DNA from 3 places in the Noviherbaspirillum sp. ST9 genome. Region 1 is predicted to be linked to each of the others. Evidence: predicted binding sites of a transcription regulator. Region 1 holds the regulator's gene; each other region holds the start of a gene.
What was found. Region 1 encodes sigma-54, which starts transcription at its own class of promoters, with help from an activator protein. Its sites were predicted from a motif close to TGGCANGNAANCTGCTTT; they were not measured.

Region 1 (5,997 bases):
TGGGCATTTGCGACAGAGCCTATATCATCAACCAGGGCTCAGTCCTGGCAAGCGGCCGTCCTGACGACATCATTGCAAACGAGTCGGTGCGGCGCGTGTATTTGGGTGAACACTTCCGGATGTGACGGAAGAAGACCAGAACGTATGAAACAGACACTCCAACTTCGAATCTCGCAACATCTGGCGCTGACGCCCCAGTTGCAACAGTCGATCCGCCTGCTGCAGCTGTCGACGCTCGAGCTGCACCAGGAGCTGGAACAGATCCTCTCGGACAACCCGATGCTGGAGCGGGTCGACGATCCCCTCGACCATTCCGTTCGCCTGCTTGCTGACGGCGCCATCAGCGCATCCCCGACGGCAAACGGCAGCACGACGGAAGCACCGGCAGCGGAAGGCAGCAGCAGCGCGTCTTCATCCGAAGAACCCGAAGGTGCGTTTGAAGGTGGCAACGCAGAGGGATCGGATGCCAGCTCCGGCGACAGCGACTGGAGTTTCGACGACGTCGCGCGCACCTCAAAGGCGCCCGAAGACGACGACGCACGCCCTCAGCTCGAGGCCCACGAAGTCACACTGCGCGAGCACCTGCTGGAGCAGATGCGCGTCACTGTGCGCGAGCATCGCGACCGCGCACTCGTCGAACTGATCATCGACGCGCTCAATGACAACGGCTACCTTGAAGAACCGCTCGAGGAAATCCACGCACGTCTGCCGGAAGAGCTCGGGATCGAACTCGAGGAACTCGCCGTCGCACTGAAACTGGTCCAGAGCTTTGAGCCCGCAGGCGTCGGTGCACGCAATGCATCCGAGTGTCTTGCAATCCAGATCCGTCGCTTTCCGAAAATTGCGCTCGTGACGCGCCGCCGCGCGCTGGACATCGTCGAAAATCATCTCGCCCTGTTCGCGCAGCGCGACTTCAACAAGCTGAAGAAGGCACTCGACTGCGACGAAGAAGACCTGCGTGAGGCGCAGGCGGTCATCCGCAGCTGCAATCCGCACCCCGGCGCGCTGTTTGCCTCGGATGCGTCCGATTACGTCGTCCCCGACGTCATTGTCAAGAAAACAAAGAACGGCTGGCAGGTTTTCCTCAACCATGACGTCATGCCGCGCCTGCGCGTGAATGCCCTCTACGCCAACATCCTCAAGCAGAGCAAGGGTGAGGGGTCGCTTACTTCGCAGCTGCAGGAAGCCAAGTGGCTGATCAAGAACATGCGCCAGCGCTTCGACACGATCCTGCGCGTCGCCCAGGCGATTGTCGACCGCCAACGCAATTTCTTCTCCCATGGCGCCGTCGCCATGCGCCCTCTTGTCTTGCGTGAAATTGCTGATACACTGGGTTTACACGAGAGTACTATTTCTCGTGTGACAACTCAAAAGTACATGCTGACCCCCCATGGCATGTTCGAGTTGAAGTACTTCTTCGGCAGCCACGTCGCCACAGAAGCGGGGGGCGAAGCTTCATCGACGGCAATCCGCGCGCTGATCAAACAATTGATAGGAGCAGAAGACCCCAAGAATCCATTCTCAGACAGCAAAATTGCGGATATGTTGGGGGAGCAAGGCATGGTCGTGGCACGACGTACCGTCGCGAAGTATCGCGAAGCCCTGAAAATCCCTCCAGTCAATCTGCGCAAATCCCTGTAGCTTTCGTGTTGTAGTGTAGTTGCTGTGTTCGGCGTAGCTCGACTACGCGGGCACGTGCGAACCTCCAGCGACGCCATCCATAGGAGCGCTGTATGAATCTTACAATCAGTGGACATCACCTCGAACTGACACCGGCCATCCGCGAATATACGGAAACCAAGCTGGAACGCATCATCCGCCATTTCGACCATGTCATTGATATCGCAGTCATCTTGGGTGTGGAAAAACCGTCAGAAAAGGAAAAGAGACAGAGAGCAGAAGTCAATCTGCGACTACGGGGCAACGTCATTCATGTCGAGAGTTTTGCGGAAGACCTGTACGCTGCCATCGACACATTGATTGACAAACTGGACCGTCAGGTACTGAAGTACAAGACAAAGATCCAGGACCACCAGCACGAATCGTTCAAGCGCATGCCGGACACATCGGCCGCTGCGTGACATTTCTCCGGCCCGTCAGGGCCATGACGATCAAGGGCGCATCAATGCGCCCTTTTTATTTGGCCGCCGCCACGCGGCGAATGTCGGGCGTGCGACTGCGAGCTTCTGGCATTGCCGATACAATGATCCGCTTCCCGTACTTACTTGCCGGCCATGACTGAATTCGTCCAGACCCATATCAAGAACAACATCGGCTTCATCACGCTTGATCGCCCCAAAGCACTGAACTCCCTGTCGCTCGACATGGTTCGCGCGCTCACGACGACATTGATCGCGTGGCGCAGCGATAGTGCGGTGCGCGCAGTGGCGATCCGCAGTAGCAGCGAGCGTGCGTTTTGTGCGGGTGGCGATATACGTTTCTTTTACGACGCGGGACGGGCGAATCCGCAGGGCGGAAGCGCATCGCTGGAAGACTTTTTCACGGAAGAGTATGCACTGAACCATCTCATCCACTTCTATCCCAAGCCGTATGTCGCCGTCATGGACGGCATCGTCATGGGGGGTGGAATGGGTGTTGCGCAAGGGGGCGAATCCAACCGACTGCGCATCGTCACCGAGCGCACGAAGATGGCGATGCCGGAGGTGAACATTGGCCTGTTCCCTGATGTGGGCGGGGGATATTTCCTGTCGCGCGTGCCCGGCGAAATCGGCACTTACCTCGGCGTCACCGGCGAAACCATCGGCGCTGCCGATGCCCTGTATGCCGGCCTCGCCGACGTGTTTGTGCCTGCTGCGGAACTTGCTTCGCTCTCCGCCATGCTTGAGTCCGTAGATTCCTCCGGACTGCCCGACGCCATTCGTGAATTCGCGTCGCGATTCGCATCGCAGGCTGAACCTGCAGCAAGCGTGCTCGCTACCGAGCGCAGCGCAATCGACCGGCATTTTGCACATGACGATGTGCTGTCGATTGCGGACTCTCTCAGGAAAGACGACAGCGCATTTGCACGAAAAGCACTCGACACCATGAGCAAACGCTCGCCGCTCATGATGTGCGTGACCTTGTCGCAGCTGCGTCGTGGAAGGACGATGGGCGTTGCGGACAACCTGCGCATGGAGCGTACCATGGTGCGCCGCAGTTTTGAGAACGGCGAAGTGCTCGAAGGAATCAGGTCGGTGGTGATCGACAAGGACAATGCGCCGAAATGGTCGCCGGCACAACTGGCCGGCGTCAGCACGGAAATGATCGAGCGCTTCTTTGAACCGGCATGGCCGGCGCATGCGCACCCCCTGCGCACGCTGGACTAGATTTCTTCGACGGTGAAAAGGCGGCGGAATTCGCGCATCGCGTATCGATCCGTCATGCCAGCGATATAGTCGGCGACCTTGCGCGCCTGCGCCCGCATCTGGTCGGCAGTCGCGCCGTCGCGCAGACCTGTCTGGTAATCCGGGGGAAGCAGGCGCGGTTCACGCATGAATGCCTCGAACAATTCGCGAATGATGCGTCGCGCCTTGCTGGTCATGCGGTTGACCTGGTAGTGCTGGTACAGGTTGTGACGCAGGAAATGCTTCAACTGTGCGGCCTCCCTGTTCATCTCCGCGGAGAACGCGATCATGGGAGGCGCGTTGCGCACGTCCTCAATGGACTTGAGCTGGGTGCTTTCAATGCGGGCCTTCGAAGTATTGATCAGATCGACGATCAATGCATTGATCATGCGCCGGATGGTTTCATGGATGGCACGGCGTCCGGTGATGCCGGGGTAGGCGCGTTCCACTTCTGTCCGGTGACGCGCATAGAAATCCACCTCGTCCAGTTGGCCAGTGGTCAACAAGCCCGAACGCAGGCCGTCGTCGATGTCATGATTGTTGTACGCAATCTCGTCGGCGAGGTTGGCCAGCTGCGCCTCCAGAGTCGGCTGTTTCTTATCGAGGAAGCGCTGGCCAACTTCTCCCAGCGTCTTTGCATCTGAAGTGGAACAGTGCTTGAGGATGCCTTCGCGCGTTTCGAACATCAGGTTCAGCCCATCGAATGCCCCGTAGTGCTCCTCAAGCTGATCGACGACGCGCAAGCTTTGCAGGTTATGTTCGAAGCCACCGTACTCCTTCATGCACGCGTCCAGCGCCTCCTGTCCCGCATGACCGAACGGCGTATGACCCAGATCGTGCGCCAGCGAAATCGCTTCGACCAGGTCTTCGTTGAGACGCAGGTTGCGTGCGGTCGACCGTGCGATCTGCGCGACTTCGATACTGTGCGTCAGGCGAGTGCGGAAGAGATCGCCCTCATGGTTGACGAAGACCTGTGTCTTGTACTCGAGCCGGCGAAATGCGGTCGAATGGATGATGCGGTCACGGTCGCGCTGGAACTCCGTACGCGAAGCCGGGGCCGGTTCCGCGAAACGCCTCCCCCGCGATGCCGCGGAACGTGCAGCATAAGGTGCGAGGTTGGCTTCGAAATCCATTAACGAATGCAGGCTTTCAGGGTTTCTACCAAGGCATCCTGCGGCACTGGCATGATGACCGATGTGCCGAGGGGCTTGAGGAGGATGAATTTGATCTGGCCACCCTCGTTCTTCTTGTCCACCTGCATCAGTTCAAGCCATCGCTCGATGCCGAGATCCGGCGCAACAAAGGGCAGCCGCGCTGCCTTCACCAGCGCCTTCAATCGCGATGCACTGGCCGAATCGATGAATCCAAGGCGATGGGACAAATCGGCCGCCATGACCATGCCGCATCCGACTGCCTCGCCGTGCAGCCATGCGCCATACCCCATGCCGGCCTCGATCGCGTGTCCGAACGTGTGGCCGAAATTCAGGATTGCACGCAATCCACCTTCGCGCTCATCCTGGCGCACAACTTCCGCCTTGATCTCGCAGGATCGCTGGATGGAATACGCCAGCGCTTCCGGATCGCGGTCCACGAGCTTTCCGATATTTGCCTCGATCCAGTCGAAGAACGCCGAATCGATGATGGCGCCGTGCTTGATGACCTCTGCAAGCCCTGCGGACAGTTCGCGGTCGGGAAGGGTATTCAGGGTCGACGTATCGGCAATGACGGCCTGCGGCTGGTAGAACGCGCCGATCATGTTCTTGCCAAGCGGGTGGTTGATGCCGGTCTTGCCGCCAACGGAGGAATCAACTTGCGCCAGCAGCGTTGTCGGCACCTGGATAAACGGCACGCCGCGCATGTATGTCGCCGCGGCAAACCCGGTCATGTCTCCAATCACACCGCCGCCCAAGGCAATCAGCGTCGTCTTGCGGTCGCACTTCTGTTCGAGCAGCACGTCAAACACGCGCATCAGGTTGCCCCAGTTTTTCTCCTCTTCACCGTCCGGCAGCACCACCGTTGTGACTTGCTTGCCCGCGCCTTCGAGGATACCAACCAGGCGATCGAGGTATAGGGGGCCGACCGTGGTATTCGTGACGACTGCCACCCGCTTGCCTGCGATCTGGCGTGTAACGAGGGAAGGATCGGTCAACAACGATTGGCCAATCGCAATAGGGTAACTGCGATCACCCAGGTCAACTTGCAAGGTGATCGGCGATGAATGCTGCGCGGTCATAGGTTTCAGGAGGTCTGGTTCGGCGTGTCGTTCCCGGGCGACGCTTTCTGCGCCATCTCCAACTGGGAAATGATGGTTTGCACCAGAGATTGTACGTTAGGACGGCCGGTTTCGATGACAAAGTCGGCAACTTCCAGGTAGAGCGGCTCGCGTTCGCGCGAAAGCTGCTCAAGGCGGCCGCGAGGATCGGCTGTCTGCAACAAGGGCCGGTTCTTGTCGTGGCTGGTGCGCTGGAGGATGCTGTTGATGCTGGCCCGCAAGTAGATCACGGTCCCGCGCGTCTTCAGATATTCACGGTTTTCAGGCTTCAGGATTGCACCGCCGCCGGTCGCGAGGACCAGGTCGGTTTGCGAGGTGAGGTCGCGAATGACCTCCGACTCTCGCTGCCGAAAACCCGCCTCCCCCTCGATCTCAAAGATC
Region 2 (5,997 bases), on a different contig from region 1:
TGAGCAGGCCGTCCATCCCATGGCCGAAGCGCGGCGTCAGGATTTCGCCAGCATAGGAATGGCTGACGGTCGAGATGCAATCGGCGTAGCGGATCCCGGCCTTGAGGAAGCTCAGCTGTCCCCAGTATTCGCAGCCCTCGGCAGTACGCATCTCCGGTGGAATGCCGAGGAGCGCCGCATGCGCCATGGGATAGTTGCCCTGGAATGCGAGGTTATGGATGGTCAGCAGTGTCCCCGTTCCCTGAATGCCGGCGGCTCTCAGGAGCGCGGGGACGAGGCCGGCATGCCAGTCATTCGCGTGCACCACGTGCGGTCGCGCGAGCGTCGTGCGACCGGCGCAAATTGCGACGGCCGCGTGCGCAAGCGCGCCAAAGCACAGGGCATTGTCCGCGAACTCCGTCCCCGCGTCGTCGACATAGGGATTGCCGTGACGGGTATCGAAGGCCGGCGTGCGCAGCAGGATGACCGGCACGTCCTGTCCGGGCATCGATCCCGCGAGAAGCCTGCCACCGCCGGGCAGGTCCGGCAGCATGCCCGCATCCTGCAAGCCGGTCGCCCTGGCGAGCGCGGTCGGATAGCCGGGCATGAGGATGGAGGCATCGATACCCCGCTTGCGCAGGCTGCGTGCCAGGGAAGTAATGACATCGGCGAGACCGCCGGTTTTGACGAGGGGGACTGCTTCAGATGCGACGATAAGAACGCGTGCGTTCAATGTGGTGACTCCGGATCGTGTTGTTGTGTTTCCCGCCATGGGAAAAAGCCACAATAATTCGCCGACCCGATTTCCCTCCTGTCAAATATCAATTTTTCGTTGCCTTCATTTCAAAGCGTCTGCGAACCGATGGTCAAGCACTTCCAGGGAGGTGAAGGATTCCCTTCGAGACATTGCCCGACGCGTTGGTTGTAGGCACAATGTGCGGGTCGGCCACTGGCCTGTCTCCACGTTCCACTCGCACCATGAAGGAAAACATGAAACACGTATCCAAGCTTGCTCTTGCCCTGCTCATGGGCCTCGCATCCGCGCAATCCGTTATCGCCCAGGATGCGCACAAGGGGCATCATGGCGCAGCCGCGGACACGACGGCCGCTGCGCAGCTCTCCGCCGGTGAAGTCAAGAAGATCGACAAGGGCGCTGGCAAGATCACCATCAAGCACGGCCGGATCTACCGCCTGGACATGGAGCCCATGACGATGGTGTTCCGCGTCGCCGACCCGAAGATGCTCGATCAGGTCAAGGTCGGGGACAAGATCCGCTTTGACGCCGACAAGGTAAAAGGTGCGCTCACCGTCGTGAAGATGGAAGCCGCGCAGTAATCCGTTCTTCCATCGCGGCCTGCCTCGCGGGCCGCACCTCTCCCATCCCTACTCTCCGGAACTCCGGTTAATCACCTGCAGGTTGTTGAAGACCTGCTGCACGCCGGAAACCTTCAGCGCGGTTTGCCCCGCGTCGCTCTTCTGCTTCTCCGTCCCGATAAAGCCGGAGAGGATCACGACGCCCTTCGCCGACTCGACCTTCACCGAGCGCGCACCCCCGATTCCTTCCGTCTGGGCAATTTCCTGTTTTACGCGCGCCGATAACTGGGCGTCGGGAGAAGGATTTGGCGTGGCACAGGCGCCAAGCAAGAATGCCGCGCCAAGAATGAGACCTGTGGTTTTCATTGCACCTCCATTGTTCGTATCAGGTAAGGGAACTGAAGGTTATGACAACGCGTGGGCGCAAAAAAATTCCCCACGCAGCGTTTGTCCGAACGGTTTGAATACCCCTTCTTTGTCGATGGAATTGACACTTCTGGCTGGCAAAACGTTTGCGCAAAGTCAGTCGAATCGGGCTAATCCGAGCCGCACGGAAATTTACTGCCCAGATTTTTGGGCCGCAGAAATTTTATTCATTCCCCTTGGAATATTGCATATCCGATAAGACAGAATTTTTCCGTACGGCTTCGTAAGGCATTGATAAATCTCACTTTTTGTCGACCACGCTTACATCTCATACAGCGTCCGTCCGTATTCGGCGATGAATGCCAGTCAAAACAAAGAGTTAACTATTTGGCATTGACTTTGCTGTACCTATGGTGACGCAAGCTGCCATTGCGTTTTGTCAATCAAGTCCTTTTATTCAACTTTACGAGGGGAATCATATGTTCAAGCGTTTCATTGCCACAGGAGTCGCTGCCTGTGCAGGCCTGGTACTCAGCGTGGCCAGCCTGCCAGCCGCAGCCTACACATTGGACGTCAAGATCGGCCAGACCTTGTCAGGAAACTCCGGCGATGCGACGGAGCTGGCTGCCATCGAAGCGATCACCGGCCAGGATCTGGAACTGGACTCAAAAGTCGACATCAGCACCGCCGCCCAGAACCCGGGCACGCTCGATCAGTGGTTCATCGATGTCGCCCCTGATACGCCAGGTTTCTTCGCTGTCAAATTCGGCATCGGCGGGCTAAACGTTGCAGCTGACACCTTTTTCTTCCAGAACATTGCAGAGTTGACGAAGCTCGTCTTTTCCGACGCGCAAGTTCTTGGAATTACCGGCATGTCGGGTTGCAGAAACTGCAATATTGAACGTATCAGCCATTACACGACGTTCAGCGGTGGCGAAACCCACGTACCCGAGCCCCTGCCGTTGACGCTGCTGGGCATCGGCATGGCCGGAATGTGGTTGTCGCGCAGGCAGCGTCGCGGTGACACCCAGGCGTGACATGGGCGTTACAGGCTATGCAATTAACAATAACTCTACGCCATTCCTGACTTTCAATAATTAGACCGGGGAAGGCATCCTACCGGATGCCCATTCCCCGGAACTTCTCTCCCACTGCCGGGGTCGTGCTTTGGCTATAATTTCCGCCTTCGCCCGATTGGACCCCGCCATGTCACTCCCCGCCCACCATCTCGAACTGCTCTCGCCCGCCAAAACCGCCGAGATCGGACGCGAAGCCATCCTCCACGGGGCCGACGCGGTCTACATTGGGGGGCCTTCGTTCGGCGCCCGCCACAATGCAAGCAATTCGATCGAGGACATCGCCGGACTGGTCGATTTCGCCCATCGCTACCATGCGCGCATCTTCGTTACGCTGAACACCATCCTGCATGACGCCGAGCTGGACGCCGCGCGCAAGCAGATCTGGCAACTTTACGATGCCGGCGTCGATGCCCTCATCGTGCAGGACATGGGCCTGCTCGAAATGGACCTGCCGCCCATTCAGTTGCATGCGAGCACGCAGTGCGATATCCGCACGGTGGAGAAGGCGCGCTTCCTTGGTGCGGTCGGGTTCTCCCAACTGGTGCTCGCGCGCGAGCTGACGCTGGAGCAAATCCGCCGGATCCGGGCGGAAGTCGACACCCCGCTTGAATACTTCATCCATGGCGCGCTGTGCGTCGCGTTTTCGGGCCAGTGCTACATCTCCCATGCCGACACCGGCCGCAGCGCCAATCGCGGCGACTGCTCGCAGGCTTGCCGCCTGCCCTATACCCTTACGGATGGCGAGGGACGCGTGGTGGCCTATGAAAAGCACCTGCTGTCGATGAAGGACAACGACCAGAGCCGCAATCTCGAAGCGCTGGTCGACGCCGGCATCCGCTCGTTCAAGATCGAGGGACGCTACAAGGACATGGGTTATGTGAAGAACATTACCGGTCATTACCGGATGTTGCTCGACGAAATCCTGGAGCGGCGCCCCGAGTTCGCCCGCGCGTCCAGCGGCAGCACGCGCTTGATGTTCACGCCCGACGTGGACAAGAACTTCCATCGCGGCCATACAGACTATTTTGCGAATGGCCGACTGGCGGACATCGGCGCTTTCGATTCGCCGAAATATGTAGGGGTGGAACTGGGGACGGTGACGCGCATGGGCGCCGATCATTTCGACATGGTGACGGACGCCCCAATGGCCAATGGGGACGGCCTGAATTACATGAACAAGCGCAATACCGTCGGACTCCAGGCCAACAAGGTGGAAAGGCTCGGTGAGGACGAGGACGGCCAACGCTGGCGCGTTTTCCCGAATGAACAGTTGAGCGCCCTGCCCGGCCTCAAGCCAGGCACCGTCATCCACCGCAACCGCGACCACCAGTGGGAAGGCGCACTGAACAAGAAGTCGTCAGAGCGCAAGGTAACGCTGCACCTGACACTGACCGAACATGCGGACGGCCTGCGCCTTGCCACGTGCGACGAGGACGGCATCACCACGACGACCGACGCGGCCATTGCGTTCCAGCCTGCGCAGCAGCCCGTGCAGGCGGAAGCCTCCCTGCGCTCCAGCCTGGGCAAGCTCGGCAATACGATGTTCGAGGCGGGCAACGTGGAACCGAAGCTGTCGAAGCCGTGGTTCGTACCGGCAGCGGCGATCAATGCGCTGCGCCGTGATGCCATTGAAGCGCATGAAACAGCACGCCTCGCCTCCTGGCAGCGCCCGCCGCGCAAGGCATCGGCAGAACCGCGCCCCGCCTATCCCGAATCACAACTGAGCTACCTTGCGAATGTGTACAACGAGAAGGCGCGCGCCTTCTATCAAAAGCACGGCGTGCAATTGATTGACGCGGCTTACGAAGCGCACGAGGAACCGGGTGAGGTGTCATTGATGATCACCAAGCACTGTCTGCGCTTCTCGTTCAACCTCTGTCCGAAGCAGGCAAAGGGCGTACAAGGCGTACAGGGCCAGGTGCGGGCCGATCCGATGACGCTGGTCAGCGGCAACGAGCGCTATACGCTGCGTTTTGACTGCAAGCCCTGTGAAATGCATGTGGTCGGGGCGATGAAGCCGAACATCCTGAACTCGCCTCCGCCGTCGGCGGTGCCGTACAGCCCGCTGGTCTTCCATCGCAAGCGCCCGGCCGCCTGAAGCATTACTGGATTCCGACCTTCCTCTGCTCCATGCGGATATAGGCGGTTATGTGCGCGACGTCATCGGGTGTCAGCCCGGGCACGGCCGCCATGTCGCCGAACTTCCAGTGGTGCGCCCGCACCCCGTTCTTGACGGCGAACTGGAAGGCGGCGTCGCTGTGATGGGACGGTTCGTAGATTTTGTGCAGCATGGACGGTCCCTTGTCGCTGCCTCTCAGATCCGCGCCATGACAGGCAGCGCACTGGGCGGCAAACAGGGTTTTTCCCTTGGCGGGATTGGGCATCAGGCCTTCGCTCGGCTTCGGGATCAGCATCGACTGTGCGACCGACGCACTTGCAGTACACGCAAGCAGCAATCCGATGAGTTTGCGTTTCAACATTTCGTTCATTACGCCGTTCCCTTGCCCCGCCGCTGCGGCAGGTTCAACAGCAATTTAACGCGCGCGGGACAGGATGACCAGCCACTTCTTCCACAACAGGAGTTCAAGATGGCCGGCTTCCACCCCGGTGCTGCAATCGATCAGCGGATTGACGCGGTAGTAGCGCTTGCGGAAGTCGCGGCACACGAAAATTTCGCGGCGGCCGAAACGGAGCAGGAACGAAGTCGGGGCGTATTCAAGGCCAAAGCGTGCGCCGAAGGAATTGTTCAGGTGTGCCATGTCAGTCCTCCAATGTTTCGTCGTTGATCGAGTCCTTACTTTAGCACAACTACTGTATAAAACAACAGCGCTGTAAAAAAATCCAGTATGTTAGCAGATAGACAATCCCAGTGATATTGCCATCATCCGCTTTATCGTCCTTTCGAACGATTTCAATCGCCAAGCTTCGGTCCTAGCATAAACAGGCAATAACGGTAACCGAGCGTTCATAGAAGCGCATCACCAGCAATCAATAGGAGACCACATGTCCTTTGCTTGGCGACAACTGCAATCCGCAATGCGCGTCCTGACTGGAACGGGCGAGCGACGCGACCGCCTCCACGCTGCACTGAGCAAGCTGATCAAGCTCAAGCAGCGCGACCTTCCAGCCGAAGTGGCCGATGATTTCAACACCCTCGTCGGCGGGATCTCGCGCTTCCCGCTCAGGAGCATCAGCCAGGAGATCAAGACTACGGTCGGAATACTGACCGATGAGGAAGTGATCGATGCCATCAGCCGGG
Region 3 (5,997 bases), on a different contig from region 1:
TATCGACCGGAAATTCCCCTATGGCTGGAGAACGTCCTGCTGCGTGCGGTAGCGCGCGATCCCGCGGACCGCTTCGAAACCGCGGAAGAATTCCTGCTCGCCCTCGAACGCGGCGCCAGCAATCCTGTCCCGCCACGCGCTGCGGTTCCCCTCGCAAAACGCGATCCCGTGGCATTGTGGCGCGCGGTAGCGACCATCTCCGTCGTGATCAACCTGCTCTTGCTCTACCTCGTCGTCGCCAGATAAAAGACAACGGGGGCCGAAGCCCCCGTCGCCCATCCCCCTCGTCATACCTTGTCAGGCAGCTTCCTTCATCGCCGCCGGATGCGCCTGGCGGTGATACAGGAATTCCAGCACCGCGCTGCGGTACTCGATGTACAGCGGATCGTGCGCCAGCGCGACTCGGTCGCGCGGACGGTCGAGTCGCACATGGACGATGTCGCCGATCGTCGCTGCCGGGCCATTCGTCATCATTACGATGCGGTCCGACAGGAGCACGGCCTCATCCACATCGTGCGTCACCATGACCACCGTCGATTCCGTCTCGGCCACGATCTTCAGCAGCTCGTCCTGCAAATGCGCGCGCGTCAATGCATCCAGCGCACCGAAGGGCTCGTCCATCAGGAGCACCTTCGGTTCCATCGACAACGCGCGGGCGATGCCGACACGCTGCTTCATGCCGCCGGAAATTTCGTGCGGGCGCTTCTGCTCGGCATGTGTCAGACCGACCAATGCAAGTGCGGCCTTGGTGCGTTCTTTCAGCTTGGCCTTGCTTGCGGTCGCGCCAAAGACGCGCTCCACTGCCAGATAGACGTTCTCGTAGCAGGTCAGCCACGGCAGCAACGAATGGTTCTGGAACACGACTGCGCGTTCCGGGCCTGGGCCTGCGATCTCCCGATTGGCGCACAACAGGGTGCCGTCGGTTGCCGTGAGCAGGCCGGCAATCAGGTTCAGCAGCGTCGACTTGCCGCAACCCGAGTGGCCGATCAGCGTCACGAACTCGCCCTTCTTCACATTCAGGTTGATGTCGCGCAGCGCGTGGAAGGTTCCCTTGCTGGTGTGGAACACCATCTCCGCCTTCTGGATTTCGATGAACTTGCTTGTGTTGTCCATGATGCGCTCCTTAATTGCGGACGTCTTCGTAGGTGAATGCCTTGGCGATGGCGACCAGCGCCTGTTCCAGCAGGAGGCCGACCACACCGATCACGACGATGGCGATGATGATGTGCGGCACGTTCAGGTTATTCCACTCGTCCCACACCCAGAAGCCGATGCCTACGCCGCCGGTCAGCATTTCCGCCGCGACGATCACCAGCCATGCGGTGCCGATCGCCAGGCGCACGCCGGTCAGCATGTAGGGCAGCACCGATGGGAACAGGATCTTGGTCACGATCTTCCATTCGGACAGGTTGAGCACCTTGGCGACATTCATGTAATCCTGCGGCACGCGTTGCACGCCGACGGCGGTGTTGATGATCATCGGCCAGATCGAGCAGATGAAGATCGCCCAGATCGCCGCCGGATTCGCCGCCTTGAATACCAGCAGGCCGATCGGCAGCCATGCGAGCGGCGACACCGGTTTCAGCAGGCTGACGATGGGATTGAACATGCCCGCAAGGAACTTAAAACGGCCGATCATGAAGCCCAGCGGGATGCCGACCAGCGCGGCCATGCCGAAGCCCATACCGACCCGCTTGAGCGAGGACCACAGGTTCCAGCCGATGCCCTGGTCATTGGGCCCCTTCTGGTAGAACGGATCGGAGAACAGCTTGATCGCATGCTCCAGCGTCACCATGGGCGTAGGAAAGCCGTTGCTCTTGGCGGCGACGATTTCCCATACGAGGACCAGCAGGGCTAGGCCGAAGATGGGCGGAAGTACCGCAAGGACGAAGGGCTTCAAGGACATCTTCCTTTCAGGTGTGGGTGCCACGACCTGCTTCTTCGCCATTTTCTTTGGCGGTGATTCGGACACCGGCTCGACCGGCTTGTTCAGTACGTTTTCCATGACTGCGCTCATGATGGCCTCTTAAACTTTGATCTTGAAGGAACCTGCATACATCTTCGGGTTCTTGCCGTCCCACACCACGCCATCGATCAGTTTGGAGGACCGCATCGGATCCTTCGGCACGCTCACCTTGGCCATGTTGGCCGCATCCTTGTACAGGTCGATCTGGTTGATCTGCTTCGCAACGGCCAGGTAATCGACGTCTTCCTTCAGCAGTCCCCAACGGCGATGCTGGGTCAGGAACCACATGCCGTCGGACAGGTACGGGAAGTTCACATAGCCGTCATTGAAGAACTTCATGTGGTTCGGATCGTCCCAGGTCTTGCCCAGGCCGTTCTGATAGCGGCCGAGGATGCGCTGGTTGATGGCATCGACGCTGGTGTTGACGTAGGACTTGTCGGCCACGGTTTCGGCCATCTTCATCTTGTTCTGCAGTCCCGCATCGATCCACTTGCTGGCTTCGAGCACCGCGGCAGTCATGGCGCGCGCCGTGTTCGGATATTTCTTTACCCACTCGGCCGTCGTGCCGAGGACCTTTTCCGGATGGTCTTTCCAGATGTCCTGCGTGGTGACGCCGGTGATGCCGATGCCGTCCATGATGGCGCGATGGCCCCAGGGCTCACCCACGCAGTAGCCGTCCATATTGCCGACGCGCATGTTGGCAACCATCTGCGGCGGCGGCACGGTAATGATCTTTGCATCCTTCATCGGGTCGATGCCGTGCGCAGCAAGCCAGTAATACAGCCACATCGCGTGCGTGCCGGTCGGGAAGGTCTGCGCGAAGGTGTACTCGCGCTTCTCGGCCTGCATCAGCTTGGCCAGCGAAGCACCGTCCACGGCGCCCTTGTCGGAAAGTTTTTTCGACAGGGTGATGGCCTGACCGTTGTGGTTCAAGGTCATCAGCATTGCCATGTCTTTCTTCGGTCCGCTCATGCCGAGATGCAGGCCGTAGACGAGGCCGTACAGTACGTGCGCCGCATCCAGTTCGCCGTTGACCAGCTTGTCGCGCACCGCCGCCCAGGATGCTTCCTTGGTCGGCGTGATCTTGATGCCGTATTTTTTGTCGATGCCCAATACGGATGCCATGACGACCGAAGCGCAGTCGGTCAGCGGAATGAAGCCGACCTTGACTTCTTCTTTCTCAGGTTTGTCGGAGCCTGCGGCCCATGCGCCTTGCGTGGCCAGTCCTCCGAAGGCGCCTGCAGTCATTGCGGCACCTGCCTTGATCAGGCTGCGACGAGTCAGGTTCGTTTTGGATCCTTTTATAGTCATGATTTCCTCATGAATGATTTCGAAACTGGCAAAAAGAAAGGCGTCCGTCACTGCGAGTCGAAACGCGCGTGAACGGACGCCTTTGTCCAAACCACCCTCACCAACTTTGGTCAGGACGGGGTATTCAGTCGGTGCGCCGTCGTTGGCGCTTGATCCCTAATTGCAAGTGGTGTGCCAACGATTGTCAGCCGGTTTCCTACATATTTGATCCAGATTAAGCGGGATTGGCGCACTCATTTCGTGCGTTGCATTAAAAAAGGGCGCTCAGATGAGCAGATCGACGACATCGAGCATGCGTTGCGCCACTTCGGACAGCTTCAGGTTCTTGTCCATCGCGAGGCGGCGCAGCTTCTTGTATGCCTCGTCCTCGGTGCAATGATGGCGCTCCATGAGCAAACCCTTGGCGCGTTCGATGACCTTGCGTTCGGCAAGCTTGAGCTTGGTTTCGGAGAGCTCATGGCGAAGCTTCTGGTCCACCTCGAATCGCGCGATGGCCACGTCGAGCACCGCCTTCACCCGCTCTGCCGAGAGGCCTGCCACGACATAGGCAGAGACGCCTGCCTCAATGGCAGCATGCATCTTTTCCCTGTCGTTGTCCTCGGTGAAGCAGACGATGGGGCGACGATCATTGGCAGTGGCGGACACTACCTTTTTCAGCGCGGCGTCGGACTGTTCGTCGACGATGATCACGTCGGGCTGCAGTTGCGCGATTTGCTCTTCCAGGTCGGCATCCGGCGGCAGCGCCGCGAGGATGTTGTAGCCGCTTTCGAGCAGACCGATGCGGATCGCGCGGGCCCGTTCCGCCTGCAGTTGCGCGGCCCGGTCCGCGCCTTCGGGAACGACGAGTGAGTTGATGACAACGATCTTGAGCTGTTTGGAGTCGTTCATGGTATGAGAACCTCTGTGCGCTAATCCTATAAAATAGGGCTTTGCAAGAACCTTGCCATCCAGCCCCCCATCCCATGCTTGTCCTCGGCGTCGAATCCTCCTGTGACGAAACCGGCCTGGCGTTGTACGACACACAACGCGGCCTCCTTGCGCACGCCCTGCATTCGCAGGTCGCCATGCATGAGGAATACGGCGGCGTGGTGCCGGAACTGGCGTCGCGCGACCACATCCGGCGCGCGATTCCCTTGCTGGAACAGGTGTTGGCAAAAGCGGAAGTCACACGTCCGGCAATCGATGCAATCGCGTATACACAAGGACCGGGCCTGGCCGGCGCACTGCTGGTCGGCGCCTCGGTCGCCTGCGGACTCGGCCTCGCGCTCGACCGGCCTGTGCTGGGTGTCCATCACCTCGAAGGCCACCTGCTCTCCCCGCTGCTATCGAAGGATCCGCCCTCCTTCCCGTTTGTTGCCTTGTTGATCTCGGGCGGTCACACGCAACTGATGCGCGTGGACGGCGTTGGCCAGTACACCCTGCTCGGTGAAACGATGGATGACGCTGCAGGTGAAGCTTTTGACAAGTCGGCCAAGCTGCTCGGCCTCGGCTATCCCGGCGGTCCGGCAATTTCGCGCCTGGCCGAATTCGGCGATCCGGGCACCTACAAGCTGCCGCGTCCGATGCTGCACTCCAAGGATCTCAACTTCAGCTTCTCGGGCCTGAAGACCGCCGTCCTGACGCTCGTGAAAAACCATGTGGTGAATATCTGCGAACAGGACAAGGCAAACATCGCGCGCGCCTTCGTCGACGCCATCGTGGATGTGCTGGTCGCAAAATGCCTGTCCGCGCTGAAGGAAACCGGCCTGAAGCGGCTGGTGATCGCCGGCGGCGTCGGCGCCAACCGGCAGCTGCGGGAAGCGTTGAACGCGGCGGCGCAGAAACGGCGCTTCCGTGTGTTCTATCCCGAGCTGGAATTCTGCACCGACAATGGCGCGATGATCGCTTTCGCGGGGGCGATGCGCCTGCAGATCAATCCGCAGGCGGCCAAGCGCGATTATGGGTTCAATGTCCGTCCGCGCTGGCCACTGGACGAACTACGCGTGGTCTGACTTACTTCTTCTTGCTGCCGATCCGGCTTTCCTTGCCGGCCAGCAGGTTGGCGATGTTCTGGCGGTGACGGTAGATGAGCAGTGCGCTCATGATGCCGACCGCCAGCAACTTGGCATCCACGCCGAACAGCAGGCCGTAGTAAAACGGCGCAAAAATGCTGGCCACCAGGGCCGCCAGCGAGGAATAACGGAAGGCATACGCAATCACCAGCCACGTCACCAGCGTCGCAAGCCCGAGCCAGCCATTCAAACCAAGCAGCACGCCCAGTGCCGTCGCCACGCCCTTGCCGCCGACAAAGCGGAAGAACACAGGCCACAGGTGGCCAAGAAACACCGCCACTGCCACCAATGCGATACCTGCGTCGCCAACGCCATACTGCTCGCCGAAACGCATCGCCAGCCACACGGCAAGCCAGCCCTTGAAACCATCCCCCAGCAGCGTCAGCGCCGCCGCGGCCTTGTTGCCGCTGCGCAGGACGTTGGTTGCGCCCGGATTCTTCGATCCGTAGGTGCGCGGGTCGGCCAGGCCGAAGAGGCTGCTGACGACGACAGCGAACGAGACGGAGCCGATCAGGTAGGCGGCGATGGCAAACAGCACTGTGGACATTCTCTCCCTTTCAGATTGTTGGGTACGCGGCGCTCACTCGTCGAGCGCGCAATTGACCGTTTTGACCGGCAGGACGTTGGCGAGGGCTTTCGGATCGATGCCGACCAGATAGCCGCGCCTGC

Region 2: a site for sigma-54 is predicted at 2,048-2,065, ahead of ACNOHI_RS05030 (PEP-CTERM sorting domain-containing protein). Genes of this name have one in related genera too.
Region 3: a site for sigma-54 is predicted at 3,437-3,454, ahead of ACNOHI_RS18525 (CmpA/NrtA family ABC transporter substrate-binding protein). Genes of this name have one in related genera too.

The regions. Positions count from the first base shown of each region.
Region 1 covers NZ_JBLWFR010000004.1:499,416-505,412, reverse strand. Annotated here, with positions in the region: gene lptB (LPS export ABC transporter ATP-binding protein) at 1-125, shown strand, start outside; gene ACNOHI_RS11545 (RNA polymerase factor sigma-54) at 145-1,641, shown strand; gene hpf (ribosome hibernation-promoting factor, HPF/YfiA family) at 1,734-2,081, shown strand; gene ACNOHI_RS11535 (enoyl-CoA hydratase/isomerase family protein) at 2,235-3,326, shown strand; gene ACNOHI_RS11530 (deoxyguanosinetriphosphate triphosphohydrolase) at 3,323-4,477, opposite strand; partial or broken gene aroKB (bifunctional shikimate kinase/3-dehydroquinate synthase AroKB) at 4,477-5,997, opposite strand, start outside.
Region 2 covers NZ_JBLWFR010000002.1:366,837-372,833, reverse strand. Annotated here, with positions in the region: gene glgA (glycogen synthase GlgA) at 1-712, opposite strand, end outside; gene ACNOHI_RS05040 (copper-binding protein) at 970-1,314, shown strand; gene ACNOHI_RS05035 (BON domain-containing protein) at 1,363-1,659, opposite strand; gene ACNOHI_RS05030 (PEP-CTERM sorting domain-containing protein) at 2,139-2,696, shown strand; gene ACNOHI_RS05025 (peptidase U32 family protein) at 2,866-4,836, shown strand; gene ACNOHI_RS05020 (c-type cytochrome) at 4,841-5,227, opposite strand; gene ACNOHI_RS05015 (hypothetical protein) at 5,273-5,497, opposite strand; gene ACNOHI_RS05010 (hypothetical protein) at 5,742-5,997, shown strand, end outside.
Region 3 covers NZ_JBLWFR010000007.1:401,143-407,139, forward strand. Annotated here, with positions in the region: gene ACNOHI_RS18510 (protein kinase domain-containing protein) at 1-246, shown strand, start outside; gene ACNOHI_RS18515 (ABC transporter ATP-binding protein) at 298-1,113, opposite strand; gene ntrB (nitrate ABC transporter permease) at 1,124-2,017, opposite strand; gene ACNOHI_RS18525 (CmpA/NrtA family ABC transporter substrate-binding protein) at 2,027-3,214, opposite strand; gene ACNOHI_RS18530 (ANTAR domain-containing response regulator) at 3,542-4,165, opposite strand; gene tsaD (tRNA (adenosine(37)-N6)-threonylcarbamoyltransferase complex transferase subunit TsaD) at 4,240-5,268, shown strand; gene plsY (glycerol-3-phosphate 1-O-acyltransferase PlsY) at 5,270-5,875, opposite strand; gene ybaK (Cys-tRNA(Pro) deacylase) at 5,909-5,997, opposite strand, start outside.